2 linked regions of the Streptomyces clavuligerus genome follow. The protein of the gene in region 1 interacts with the protein of each later gene in a pairwise test. Links are inferred from orthologs where the notes say so. Each region holds a gene or a part of one and is shown on either strand. Other genes may lie near its edges.

Region 1 (6,492 bases):
GACGGATCTTCCGCCTCCAGGTCCTCGCGGAAGCCGGGGCACGGCTGAGATTCGCCGGTACCTGGGCGAAGGCCGAGCCCCGCTCACCGCATGCCTTCACCCTCCTCGGGAACGTACTGGCTCTCCGCGCCATGATCGCTGGCCGGGATGCCGGGTGGACCCTATGGACCCTGATGAAGGACGCCGGGGCCACCTGTCGCAAGGCGCTGTGGATGTGGCCGCAGGACGTGGCCCCGCTCGCCTTGCTGTGCACCCGCGCTCCCGACCGGAACACCTCGGCAGCGTCTGGGGGGCGTCCTATTTTGACCGCCTGGCAATGAAGTGGCGGTCGACCTCCCCGCTGGTCGGTTCAAGCAGTCGGCTCGGGCTGGTGAGGCCCGTGTGTTGCCGGGATGCCTCATGGTGGTCATCCAGGAGGATCTTGGTCTCGATGCAGTCGTCGATCGCGACCCCGGTGCCCTGATCGTCGACGGGGAATATTCGAACCTGTCCGTGGAGAACCATGGCTGTGCCCGCGCAACGGAGGTCCAGACACGTCGAAGGGCCCCGCTGCAAGCAGCGGGGCCCTTCGACGTTAGTGCCCGGTGAGGCACTGGCGGAGGATACGAGATTCGAACTCGTGAGGGGTTGCCCCCAACACGCTTTCCAAGCGTGCGCCCTAGGCCACTAGGCGAATCCTCCGCGGCAAACAATACAAGACGTTGAGGAGTGCTCGCGAACTCGTTCCCACCCCCGCCGATCGGGTACCCTGTGCGGAGCCCCTCACGTGGCGCTATCTGACTGAACTCCCCCAGGGCCGGAAGGCAGCAAGGGTAGGTCGGCTCTGGCGGGTGCGTGGGGGGCGCTTGCGTTGGGGGGCGGGGTCCGGGGCCGGGAGGCCCGGTGGGGGAGTGATCGCGGGGCGAGCGGGCCGGGGACGGTTGTCGGTGGGGGCCGATAACCTCGTAGATGTGTCGTCTCTTGCGCTGTACCGCCGCTATCGTCCCGAGTCCTTCGCCGAGGTCATCGGGCAGGAGCATGTCACCGACCCGTTGCAGCAGGCCCTGCGGAACAACCGGGTCAATCACGCGTACCTGTTCAGCGGGCCGCGCGGGTGCGGCAAGACGACCAGTGCGCGCATCCTCGCCCGCTGTCTGAACTGCGAGCAGGGGCCGACGCCCACGCCGTGCGGGGAGTGTCTGTCCTGCCGTGATCTCGCGCGCAACGGGCCGGGGTCGATCGATGTGATCGAGATCGACGCCGCTTCTCACGGTGGTGTGGACGACGCCCGTGAGCTGCGGGAGAAGGCGTTCTTCGGGCCGGCGAGCAGCCGGTACAAGATCTACATCATCGACGAGGCCCACATGGTCACCCCGCAGGGCTTCAACGCCCTGCTGAAGGTGGTCGAGGAGCCGCCGGAGCATCTGAAGTTCATCTTCGCCACCACCGAGCCCGAGAAGGTCATCGGGACCATCCGTTCGCGGACCCACCACTACCCGTTCCGGCTGGTGCCGCCCAGCACCCTGCGGGAGTACCTGGGCGAGGTGTGCGGGCACGAGAAGATCCCGGTCGCGGACGGAGTGCTTCCGCTGGTGGTGCGGGCCGGTGCGGGGTCGGTGCGGGACTCGATGTCGGTCATGGACCAGCTGCTGGCGGGCGCCACCGACGAGGGTGTGACCTATGCCATGGCCACCGCCCTGCTCGGGTACACCGACGGCTCGCTGCTGGACTCCGTCGTGGACGCGTTCGCCACCGGGGACGGGGCCGCCGCCTTCGAGGTCGTCGACCGGGTCATCGAGGGCGGCAACGACCCCCGGCGCTTCGTCACGGACCTCCTGGAGCGGCTGCGGGATCTCGTCATCCTCGCCGCCGTGCCGGACGCGGCCGAGAAGGGGCTGATCGACGCCCCCGTCGATGTGGTCGAACGGATGCAGGCGCAGGCGTCCGCCTTCGGCGCGGCCGAGCTGAGCCGGGCCGCGGACCTGGTCAACGCGGGGCTGACGGAGATGCGCGGGGCGACGTCCCCCCGGCTCCAGCTGGAGCTGATCTGTGCGCGGGTGCTGCTGCCCGCGGCGTTCGGGGACGAGCGTTCGCTCCAGGCCAGGATCGACCGGCTGGAGCGTGGAGCGGCCCTCACGGCCGCCGCCCCGGCGGCACCGGCCGTGACCTTCCCCGGGTCCGGCGCCCCCGCGATGGGGTACATCCCCGGTCCGGGCGCCGCCCCCCACATGCCGGGACCGGACGGCCCCGTCGCCGCCCCGGCGCAGCCGCCCGCGCCCCCGGCGGCCACCGCCCCGGTCGCGCCCGCCGCCCCGCAGCCGACCGAGGGCACCGCTCCGCAGCAGGCCCCGGGTGCCCGCCCCGGAAGCTGGCCCACCGCCGCCCCCGCGGGCGCTTCCCCGGCGGCTCCGGAGCCGCCGGCCGCCACGGCCGCCGAGCGGCGGCCCGGTGGCTGGCCCACCGCCTCCACGCCCGGCCAGGCCCCCCGGCCCGCCGCACCCGCTCCGGCGGCCCCCGCCGCTCCGCAGCCGCAGGCGGCCCCCGCCGCCGCCCCGGCCCCGGGAGCGGCCCAGGGCGCCGCCCAGGTGCGCGGCATGTGGCCGGACGTCCTGGAGGCCGTGAAGAACCGCCGTCGCTTCACCTGGATTCTGCTGAGCCAGAACTCCCAGGTCGCCGGGTTCGACGGCACCACCCTCCAGATCGGCTTCCTCAACGCGGGGGCCCGCGACACCTTCAGCAGCAGCGGCAGCGAGGAAGTGCTGAGGCAGGCGCTCTCCGAGCAGTTCCATGTGCAGTGGAAGATCGAGGCGATCATCGACCCCTCGGGCGGGGTCGGCGCCCCGGCGCCCCCCGCCGCCGGTCGCCCCTATCAGGCCGCAGCACCCCAGACACCGGCCCCGCCGCCCGCCGCGGCCCGGCCCGCCGCCCCGGCGGCCCCCGCCGCGGCTCCGCCCCAGGCACCGTCCGCCGCCCCGGCCCCGCGGCCGGTCCACACCCCGCCGCCGGTCTCCCCCGAGGACGACATGCCGGAGGACGACGACCCGGACCTCGTCGACTCCGCGCTCTCCGGGCACGACCTCATCGTGCGTGAGCTGGGAGCCACGGTTGTGGAGGAATATACGAACGAGTAGCCGGTGGTCCTTAGGAGGGGAGTACAGGACCGCGGACGGCGCCGGTTAGGCTGACGCCGTGAAGGTCCTCGTCATCGGCGGCGGCGCCCGCGAACACGCCCTGTGCCGCTCCCTGTCCCTCGACCCCGATGTCACCGCCGTGCACTGCGCGCCGGGGAACGCCGGCATCGGCGAGATCGCCGAGCTGCACCCGGTCGACGCGCTCGACGGTGCGGCGGTCACCCGGCTCGCCACCCGGCTCGGCGCCGGCCTGGTCGTCGTCGGCCCCGAGGCGCCGCTGGTCGCGGGTGTCGCCGACGCCGTGCGTGCGGCCGGTATCCCCTGCTTCGGCCCCTCCGGCGAGGCCGCCCGCCTGGAGGGCTCCAAGGCGTTCGCCAAGGACGTGATGGCCGCCGCCGGTGTGCCCACCGCCCGGAGCTATGTCTGTGTGAACCCCCAGGAGATCGACGAGGCCCTGGACGCCTTCGGCGCCCCCTACGTCGTCAAGGACGACGGCCTCGCCGCGGGCAAGGGGGTCGTCGTCACCCACGACCTCGCGCTCGCCCGTGAGCACGCCATCGCCTGCGGACGGGTGGTCATCGAGGAGTACCTGGACGGCCCCGAGGTCTCCCTCTTCGCCATCACCGACGGCGAGACCGTCGTCCCGCTGACACCCGCCCAGGACTTCAAGCGCGCCCTCGACGGCGACGAGGGCCCCAACACGGGCGGCATGGGGGCCTACTCCCCGCTGCCCTGGGCCGATCCCGAGCTGGTCGACGACGTGCTGACGACCGTGCTCCAGCCGACCGTCGACGAGCTGCGCCGCCGTGGCACCCCGTTCAGCGGACTGCTGTACGCGGGGCTCGCCATCACCTCGCGCGGGGTACGGGTGATCGAGTTCAACGCCCGCTTCGGCGACCCGGAGACCCAGGTGGTGCTGGCCCGGCTGCTGACCCCGCTCGGGGGCCTGCTGCTGCACGCCGCCCGGGGCACCCTGGCCGACGAGCCCCCGCTGCGCTGGCGCGACGACGCCGCCGTCACCGTGGTGGTCGCGTCGCACAACTACCCCGGAACCCCGCGTACCGGTGACCCGATCGAGGGTCTGGACGAGGTCGCCGTGCAGGACGCCCCGCACGCGTACGTCCTGCACGCCGGGACGCGGCAGGACGGCGGCTCCGTGGTCAGCGCCGGGGGCCGGGTCCTGTCGGTCACCGCGACCGGCGCCGATCTGCGGCAGGCGCGGCAGCGCGCCTATGACGCGGTGGGCCGCATCCGTCTCGACGGCTCGCAGCACCGCACGGACATCGCCCGCCGGGCGGCGGAGGGCTGAGCGGGGCACCGCGACACGGCACAGCGGCACAGCGGCAGACGCGGACGGCAACGGCGCCGCGACATGACACAGGAACCGGGCCTGGCCGGACACCGGCCGGGCCCGGCCGGTGGATCAGGGGTGTACTCGTACGGGGTACACCCCTGAACGCTGTCCCGGGCCGCCCCGGCGGAGATCCCCTCCGGGCTTCCCGGCGTCCGCGGCGGCCGTACGCGGGTGCGCCGCCCGGAACCCCCTCCGCGGGCCTGTTGACGGCCCCCGGTGACCCCGGTGGGACGTTCGTGACGCCCGGGGTCGACATGCTCTCGACAGCTCCAGGAGCCCCGAGAAAAGCAAGTGGCCCATGGGGTTCATGCGGCACAAAGCAACCCGTGAGGCTTCATCCTCCCCACTACCGTGACGCTCCCGTGGCGCTTCAGTGTGGCTCCAGTACACCTGTGGCGCATACGTGAACCAGCGACGCCCGCCATCCGTCATCACCATTGGCCAATGCCATTCCATCGGGTGACGACTGAGCCATCCGGATGACGGCTGCCACAGCCCCAACTAGGGTGCGGCGCAGGCGTTCCGGCACTTGGCCCACCGGCATTGCGATGTCAGTGACGGGTGCCACAGTGGGGGAGTGACCAACACCGACGCAGGGCAGAGGAGGTGAGGACCGGCCGTGTCCGTCAACGGGATCGGTGATTCCATCGGCGCCCAGGCCGCACGCTCGCGGGCGCTCGCCGTGCTGCGTGTCCGCAGCAGAGCACTCGCGGTCGCCCTGCTGCCCGCGGCGGTCACCATCGTGCTGCTCACGGGAGACTCCACCGGCCATATGCGCGGGGCCGGCTGGGACGTGCTGCGCTGGATCGCCGGGAGCGCGGCCGTGGCGGTACTGCTGGTCGCGGCCGTCGTCGCCGCTGTCATCGTCCGGGCGTCGCCCGCCCTGAGCCCCACCGTCGAACTGCCGGAGCGTGCGGCCCCGGATCTGTATCGCCTGGTCAGGGATTTGGCCGAGCGTCTCGACGTACCGGCGCCCTCCGCGCTCGCGCTCACCCCCGACTGCGACAGCTGGCTTGAGGACCGCACCCATCCGGCCCATGCGATACCCCAGGCGATACGGGGCCGCCGCCGCAGACGGAGCACCGAGGCCCCCGTCCTGGTGATCGGCTCACCCTTCCTGTGGTGGATGCGGGTGGCCGAGCTGAGGGCCCTGCTCGCGCCCGTCGTCGCGGGAACGGCGCCCTCCGCCCACCCCGACATAGCCGCCGCCCGCCGTTTCGTCCGCGGGCTCGACGCCGCCGTCGCCGTGGCCGCCTCCCCGGGCCCGCGCGGCCCCCTGCGGTATCTGCGCGGACCGGTGCTCGGCCTGGTGGGCAGGATCGCCCGGCTGCTGCTCCACAGTTGCCAGAGCTACGCGGGGGAGATGGAGCGCGGAGTCGCCGCCGCTGCCTCCGAGCGGGCCCAGGCGGTGGACTACGGACTGCGGATCGTCGCCCAGGAGCAGGTCGGCCTCGCCTACGCGGGCTGGGACCGGCTGCTGACCCGGGTGGCGCTGCCCGCCTGGCGGATGGGCCGCTGGCCCTCCCGGCTGGACGCGGGCGTCGTCTCCGCCCTCACCGAGCTGTCCCGCAGGGACCGGCTCGCCGAGGGCTTCGCCTCCCGGCTCGGGGAGCGGCCCGCCTGCGATCTCCTCGAAGAGCCCGGACTGATCGACGAGGCCGCGTCCCTGCTGGCCGCGCGGCTGTTCCACGGAGGGCCCGCCGAGACCGGGGCGAGTTGGTCCCCGGTGGACTGGCAGCAGTACCCGGAGGAAGTCGTCGACCGGAAGTGGCGCACGGAGGCCGCCCGCCTCCACCGGGTCCTGGACGAGCTCGGCACGGCCCCCTCGGACGGGCCCGGCGGCCCCACCCTCGCCCGGGTGATGAACGTCCTCGCCGAGACCGGCGAGGACGCCGGGGAGAATCTGGCGGCCGGGATCAGCGCGGCACTCGCCCGCGAGGAGGCGTCCCGCCAGCGCGTCGGGGCCGGGGTGGGCGCGGGTGCCGCGGCGGCACCCGTCGCCAAGAGCCAGGACGACGCGCTCATCGG
Region 2 (7,688 bases), 2.1 Mb from region 1 along the record:
CCCGGGAAGCCGCGCCCCGGCGGCCCCGCCGCACAGGGAGTCGAAGCCGAGGGACCGCAGCGCACCGGTGACCGGTCCGCCGCCGGGGCCGTAGCACAGCTCCTGGCCGCTGGTGAAGATCGTGTCGGCCGCCAGCTCCAGCGGGATCAGCAGACCCGCGATCCGCCAGTACCCGCGCTCCCGGCCCGCGAGGGCCCAGGCCACCGCGAAGACGAGCGCCGAGACCCCGGCGACGGCGGTCCACGGCAGCGGGGCCCGGGAGAGCAGCACATGGGAGGCGGCGGACAGCGTCACGACCAGTGCCGTGAAGACCGCCGCCCGCACCGTCCTGAGCCGAACTCCCGATACGTCCATCACCCGCGAGTGTGCCATGTCCGGGTGAGAGGAGTCTTAAGGGCACCGCCGGGGCCATCACCGGGGCCGCCACCGGCCACCGCCGAGGACATCGCCGAGGCCATCGCGGCGCCCGGCCCCGGGGCCCCCGCCCGGCGGCCCGCGGCGGCCGGTGCGCCGCTCACAGCCCCGGTATCCGGCCGTTGCGGAAGAGATCCACGAAGATCTGGTGATCGGCCCGGGCCCGGGCGCCGTAGTCGTGCGCGAAGTCCACCAGCAGGCCCGCGAAGCCCTCCTCGTCCGCCGCGATCGCCGCGTCGATCGCCCGTTCCGTGGAGAACGGCACCAGCGAGTGCCCGCTCCCGTCGTCCGCCGCGCCGTGCATGGTGGCCGCCGCCCGGCCCAGGTCCGCGACGACGGCGGCGATCCGCCCGGGGTCGTCGAGATCGCCCCAGTCCAGATCCACCGCGTAGGGGGAGACCTCGGCCACGAGCTGCCCCGCGCCGTCCAGCTCGGTCCAGCCCAGCCAGGGGTCCGCGTGGTCCTGGAGCGCCCGCTGCGAGATCACCGTGCGGTGGCCCTCGTGCCGGAAGTACTCCCGTACCGCCCGGTCGCCGACATGGCGGGAGACCGCCGGGGTCTGCGCCTGCTTCATATAGATCACGACATCGTTCTCCAGGGCGTCGCTGGTGCCCTCCAGGAGGATGTTGTACGAGGGGAGGCCGGCGGAGCCGATCCCGATGCCGCGGCGGCCGACGACATCCTTCACCCGGTAGGAGTCGGGGCGGGCGAGGCTGGACTCGGGCAGGGTCTCCAGATAGCCGTCGAAGGCCGCGAGCACCTTGTACCGCGCGGCGGCGTCCAGCTCGACGGAGCCCGCGCCGGAGCTGAAGCGCCGCTCGGCCTCGCGGATCTCGGTCATCGAGTCCAGCAGCGCGAACCGGGTGCGCGAGCGGGCGTGCCGCAGCGCTTCGAGCAGCGGGCCCTCGGCGGTGTCCAGGGTGAACGGCGGCACCTCCGCGTCCTGCGCCCCGGCCGCGAGGGTGTGGATGCGCTCCCGGTAGGCGGCGGCGCAGATCCGCACCAGCTCGGTGATCTGCCCGTCGCTGAGCGCCTTGGAGTGCCCGATCAGCGCCAGCGAGGCGGCCAGCCGCTTCAGGTCCCAGGTGAAGGGGCCCACATACGCCTCGTCGAAGTCGTTCACATTGAAGATCAGACGGCCGTTCGCATTCATGTACGTGCCGAAGTTCTCCGCGTGGAGATCGCCGTGTATCCACACCCGGCTGGTGCGCTCGTCCAGATAGGGGCCGGTGGCGATCGCGCCGTCGCCGCGCGCCGTGTGACCCCGTTCCAGGTCGGCGTAGAAGAGGCAGGCGGCCCCCCGGTAGAACGCGAACGCCGAGGAGGCCATCTTGCGGAACTTGACCCGGAAGGCGTCCGGGTCGGCGGCCAGGAGCGCACCGAAAGCGGCGTCGAACTCACCGAGGATCTGCTCGCCGCGCTCTTCGGGAGTGATCTCGGCGGGGTGCGGTACCGACATCGCTGGGTGCCTCCTGGTGCAGGGAAATATCTGGATCGTGACGGGAAATGTCTGGATAAGGCAGGGAGAAGAGGGCGAGGGGAGCCGGTGGGGGAGCAGGCCGGAGGAGGACGGGAGTCCGCCGCCGGCCGGGCCCGGCCGGATGCCGTGCCTCAGCCACTCCAACGCCCGGCGGGCCCCGGAAGTGCCCCGGGGCGCGGCCGGTCCCGGCGCGCCCGCACGGCCATCCCCCGCGGCCCCCTCCGCTTCCCCGGTGGGCCGACGGCTGTCCGAGCCAAGTCGTAGACTTCCACGCTGTCCCCCCAGACACTCCGCCGCCTGCCGTCGCCCGTTCCTCTGGAGGCCCCCGCCGTGAGCAAACCGCCCTTTACGCATCTGCATGTGCACACGCAGTACTCACTGCTGGACGGTGCGGCGCGGCTGAAGGACATGTTTTCCGCGTGCAAAGACATGGGCATGTCGCACATCGCGATGACCGACCACGGCAATCTCCACGGCGCCTACGACTTCTTCCACCAGGCCAAGGGCGCGGGGATCACCCCGATCATCGGCATCGAGGCGTATGTCGCCCCCGAGTCCCGGCGGAACAAGCGGAAGATCCAGTGGGGGCAGCCGCATCAGAAACGGGACGATGTCTCCGGTTCCGGTGGTTATACGCACAAGACGATCTGGGCGGCCAACCGGACGGGTCTGCACAACCTCTTCCGCCTCTCCTCGGACGCGTATGCCGAGGGCTGGCTCCAGAAGTGGCCCCGGATGGACAAGGAGACCATCGCCCAGTGGTCCGAGGGGCTGATCGCCTCCACCGGCTGCCCCTCCGGCGAGCTCCAGACCAGGCTGCGCCTCGGCCAGTTCGACGAGGCCCTGAAGGCGGCCTCCGAGTACCAGGACATCTTCGGCAAGGGCCGCTACTTCCTGGAGCTGATGGACCACGGCATCGAGATCGAGCGCCGGGTCCGGGACGGGCTGCTGGAGATCGGGAAGAAGCTGGACATCCCCCCGCTGGTCACCAATGACTCCCACTACACCTTCGACCACGAGGCGGGGGCGCACGACGCCCTGCTGTGCATCCAGACCGGCAAGAACCTCTCCGACCCGGACCGCTTCCGCTTCGACGGCACGGGCTACTACCTGAAGTCCACGGACCAGATGTACGCCATCGACTCCTCGGACGCCTGGCAGGAGGGGTGCCGCAACACCCTCCTGGTCGCCGAGCAGATCGACACCAGCGGCATGTTCGAGGCGAAGAACCTCATGCCGAAGTTCGAGATCCCGGCGGGCTTCACCGAGGTCACCTGGTTCCAGGAGGAGGTCAGGACCGGGATGGCCCGCCGCTACCCGGGCGGCGTCCCCGAGGACCGCCAGCGGCAGGCCGAGTACGAGATGGACGTCATCGTCTCGATGGGGTTCCCGGGGTACTTCCTCGTCGTCGCCGACTTCATCATGTGGGCGAAGAAGAACGGCATCGCGGTCGGCCCCGGCCGCGGCTCCGCGGCGGGCTCGATCGTCGCGTACGCGATGGGGATCACCGACCTCGACCCGATCGAGCACGGTCTGATCTTCGAGCGGTTCCTCAACCCCGAGCGCATCTCCATGCCCGATGTCGACATCGACTTCGACGAGCGTCGGCGCGTGGAGGTCATCCGCTATGTGACCGAGAAGTACGGCGCCGACAAGGTCGCCATGATCGGCACCTACGGCACCATCAAGGCCAAGAACGCGATCAAGGACTCGGCCCGGGTGCTGGGCTACCCCTACGCGATGGGCGACCGGCTCACCAAGGCCATGCCCGCGGACGTCCTCGGCAAGGGCATCCCGCTCTCCGGCATCCTCGACCCCGCGCACCCCCGCTACAGCGAGGCGGGCGAGATCCGGGGCATGTACGAGAACGAACCGGACGTCAAGAAGGTCATCGACACCGCCCGGGGCGTCGAGGGCCTGGTCCGTCAGATGGGTGTGCACGCCGCGGGCGTGATCATGTCCAGCGAGCCGATCACCGACCACGCCCCGGTCTGGGTCCGGCACTCCGACGGCGTCACCATCACCCAGTGGGACTATCCGAGCTGTGAGTCGCTCGGCCTGCTGAAGATGGACTTCCTGGGCCTGCGGAACCTCACCATCATGGACGACGCCGTCAAGATGGTGAAGGCGAACAAGGGCATCGAGCTGGAGATGCTCTCCATCCCGCTGGACGACCCCACCACCTATGAGCTGCTGTGCCGGGGCGACACCCTCGGTGTCTTCCAGTTCGACGGCGGTCCGATGCGCTCGCTGCTGCGGCTGATGAAGCCCGACAACTTCGAGGACATCTCCGCCGTGTCGGCCCTGTACCGCCCGGGCCCGATGGGAATGAACTCCCATACGAACTACGCGCTGCGCAAGAACAAGCAGCAGGAGATCACCCCGATCCACCCGGAGCTGGAGGAGCCGCTCAAGGAGGTCCTGGACGTCACCTACGGCCTGATCGTCTACCAGGAGCAGGTGCAGAAGGCCGCCCAGATCATCGCCGGGTACAGCCTGGGCGAGGCCGACATCCTCCGCCGCGTCATGGGCAAGAAGAAGCCCGAGGAGCTGGCGAAGAACTTCACGATCTTCCAGGCGGGCGCCCGGAAGAACGGCTATTCCGACGAGGCCGTCCAGGCGCTCTGGGACGTCCTGGTGCCCTTCGCCGGATACGCCTTCAACAAGGCGCACTCCTCCGCGTACGGCCTGGTCACCTACTGGACCGCCTATCTCAAGGCGAATCACCCGGCCGAATACATGGCGGCCCTTCTGACCTCGGTCAAGGACGACAAGGACAAGTCGGCGGTCTATCTGAACGAATGCCGTCGCATGGGCATCAAGGTGCTCCCGCCGAATGTCAATGAATCGCAGTCGAACTTCGCCGCCCAGGGTGACGACGTCATTCTCTTCGGCCTCTCGGCCGTCCGGAACGTCGGCACCAATGTGGTGGAGTCGATCATCCGCTGCCGCAAGTCCAAGGGGAAGTACTCATCGTTCCCCGACTTCCTGGACAAGGTCGAGGTCGTCGTCTGCAACAAGCGGACCGTCGAATCGCTGATCAAGGCCGGGGCCTTCGACGAGCTGGGCCACACCCGCAAGGGCCTCGTCGCCCACCATGAGCCGATGATCGACAACGTGGTCGCGGTCAAGCGCAAGGAGGCCGAGGGACAGTTCGACCTCTTCGGCGGCATGGGCGACGACAGCGCCGACGAGCCCGGCTTCGGGCTGGACGTGGAGTTCTCCGACGTCGAGTGGGAGAAGTCCTATCTGCTGGCCCAGGAGCGGGAGATGCTCGGGCTCTATGTGTCCGACCATCCGCTCTTCGGCATCGAGCATGTGCTGTCCGACAAGTCGGACGCGTCGATCTCCCAGCTCACCGGGGGTGAGCACGCGGACGGCGCGGTGGTGACCATCGGCGGCATCATCTCCGGGCTCCAGCGCAAGATGACCAAGCAGGGCAACGCGTGGGCCATCGCCACCGTGGAGGACCTGGCGGGCTCCATCGAGTGCATGTTCTTCCCCGCTACCTATCAGCTCGTCTCCACCCAGCTCGTCGAGGACACGGTGGTCTTCGTCAAGGGGCGGCTGGACAAGCGCGAGGACGTACCGCGGCTGGTCGCGATGGAGCTGATGGTCCCCGACCTCTCCTCGGCCGGGACCAACGCGCCCGTGGTCGTCACCATTCCCACCGTGAAGGTGACCCCGCCGATGGTCACCAGGCTGGGGGAGATCCTCAGCCACCACCGGGGCAACACCGAGGTGCGGATCAAGCTCCAGGGGCCGCGCACGACGACCGTGCTCCGGCTGGACCGGCACCGGGTGCAGGCGGACCCGGCGCTCTACGGCGATCTGAAGGTGCTGCTCGGCCCGGCCTGCCTGGCCGGCTGACCGGCGGTCCCCGCGCCGCGGGGGAGGCCCGGTCCCCGCGCCGCGGGGGAGGCCGTCCCCGTACCGCACGGGGAGCGGCCGACCGACGGGGAGGGGGCGCGTCCACGACCGTGGACGCGCCCCCTCCCCGTCTTCGTCGTTCGTCAGCGGTGATCGTCAGTTGTGGCCAAAACGCCGCTGGTGCTTGCGGGCGACGTCGGCCGGGCTGCCCTGGGCCTGCGACTGCGGCTGGGCCCGCTCCTCGAAGGCGGTGGAACGGGATTCCTCCTTCGAGCGCTCCGCCGCCGCGGCGCGCTGCTGATGGGTGCCCTTGCGGTTCTTGTTCTTGGCCATGGGATGCCTCCAGAGGGGGTCGCGGGGCTGCGGCCGCGACCAGACTCACATATGGGACGATAGGCCGCATTTTGGATCATTGCCCTGGGTAAAGGGCCCTTGCTGTCGAACGGGCGGCTTCCGCCACGCCGATGATCGAGTTCCGGCCGTTAACCACTGGACCGTCGGGCAGACTCAAGGAAAACCCGGAACAATCCCCGGTCCGGAGGGATACCCGCGGGCCGTGCTCTCGTCCGGGACATCCGGCCCGCACTCCTTCCCGACCCCTCCAGAGCCACAGCGATCGACCGGTGGGCGGCCGGCGGACAAGCCGGTGGGCAAACCGTCTTTCAAGATCTATTCACGTAATTTTCAAGATCTTCAAGATTTCCTTGATGTTTCAGTCCCGAAGACCTCTGATACCCGAGTACCGGAAAGAGGGTGGAGCGTGTGGACCGCTGCGTTGTGCTGGTGGACGCCGGTTATCTGCTCGGCGCCGCCGCGAGCCTGCTGGCCGGGGAACCCGCGCGTTCCCGGATCACCGTCGACCACACCGCCCTCATCCAGGGCCTGAGAGAACTCGCCGAACGGGACACGGAACGGCCCCTGCTGCGCATCTACTGGTTCGACGGCGCGCCCGACCGGGTGCCCCAGCCGGAGCACCGGCGGCTGCGGGTGATGCCCCGGGTCACCGTCCGGCTCGGCGCCCTGACCCGCAGCGACGGCCGCTGGGCGCAGAAGGGCGTCGACGCCGCCATGCACGCCGAGCTGACCGAGCTGGCGCGCAACCGGGCCTGCTCGGACGTGGTGCTGGTGACCGGCGACGGCGATCTGCTGCCCGGACTGATGTCCGCCAAGGAACACGGCGTCGCCGTGCATCTGTGGGCCGTCCAGGCCGCCGACGGCGACTACAACCAGTCCGAGGACCTGGTCGCCGAGGCCGATGAGCGCCGGGTGCTGGACCGCGCCTGGATCACCACCGCCGTCCGCGCCAAGGAGCTGACCGGCGTCTGCGCCCCGCAGCCGGTGCCCCGGCCGGAGATCGCCGCCATCCTCTCCGCCCCACTGCCCGAGGCGGCCCTCGCCGCCGCGACCGCGGCCCCCGCATCGGCCCCCGAGACCGCCCGCAACGGCTCCCGGCCCGTCGCCGGGAGCACCACGGCGACCGCGCCCCCCGCGTCCAAGGGCGTCCCCACCCCCAAGGACCTGGCGGGACTGCGCGCCCCCGGCAGCCAGCCCCCGCAGCACCCGGCGACCGCGACCCTGCGCTGGTCGTCCGACAAGGGCTGGATCGAACGCCCCGGGGGCGGGGCGCCCGGCGAACCGCCGGAGAGCGCCTCCCTGCCCACCCTCGCCCAGCTCACCAGCGCCGAGCAGCGCTGGGCCGACCGGGAGGAGGACATCACCACCGTCGGCGGCGACCCCTTCGAGGTCGGCCAGGTGTTCGCCCGCCGCTGGATGGAACGGCTGCCCGAAGCCGGACATGTACAGAAACTCTCCGTCATGTACCCCCGGATTCCGCACCGGATCGACGGGGAACTGCTCCGCTACGCCGCGCGCTTCGGCCTCCTCGCCCACAAGGACGACCAGATCGACGAGCACGACCGCTATG

The links.
Region 2: the proteins of CRV15_RS13070 (region 1) and dnaE interact in binary tests that used the Escherichia coli proteins (3 or more experiments, as listed by UniProt). The link is inferred for Streptomyces clavuligerus from one-to-one orthologs.

What each region holds. Positions count from the first base shown.
Region 1 is NZ_CP027858.1:3,119,531-3,126,022, reverse strand. Bases 595-3,530 are described here. They hold CRV15_RS13070 (DNA polymerase III subunit gamma and tau), read left to right. Parts: upstream 595-950; coding sequence 951-3,110; downstream 3,111-3,530. Other genes in these bases: purD (phosphoribosylamine--glycine ligase), read left to right, coding at 3,169-3,530. Outside these bases: CRV15_RS13090 (hypothetical protein), read left to right, coding at 1-320; more of purD, read left to right, coding at 3,531-4,419; CRV15_RS13060 (hypothetical protein), read left to right, coding at 5,084-6,492. UniProt on the Escherichia coli protein: Part of the beta sliding clamp loading complex, which hydrolyzes ATP to load the beta clamp onto primed DNA to form the DNA replication pre-initiation complex.
Region 2 is NZ_CP027858.1:5,209,518-5,217,205, forward strand. What follows is about bases 1,833-5,964. They hold dnaE (DNA polymerase III subunit alpha), read left to right. Parts: upstream 1,833-2,224; coding sequence 2,225-5,764; downstream 5,765-5,964. Other genes in these bases: CRV15_RS21955 (DUF2252 domain-containing protein), read right to left, coding at 1,833-1,873; CRV15_RS36015 (hypothetical protein), read right to left, coding at 5,921-5,964. Outside these bases: CRV15_RS21950 (hypothetical protein), read right to left, coding at 1-354; more of CRV15_RS21955, read right to left, coding at 515-1,832; more of CRV15_RS36015, read right to left, coding at 5,965-6,097; CRV15_RS21965 (NYN domain-containing protein), read left to right, coding at 6,527-7,688. UniProt on the Escherichia coli protein: DNA polymerase III is a complex, multichain enzyme responsible for most of the replicative synthesis in bacteria. This DNA polymerase also exhibits 3' to 5' exonuclease activity. The alpha chain is the DNA polymerase catalytic subunit.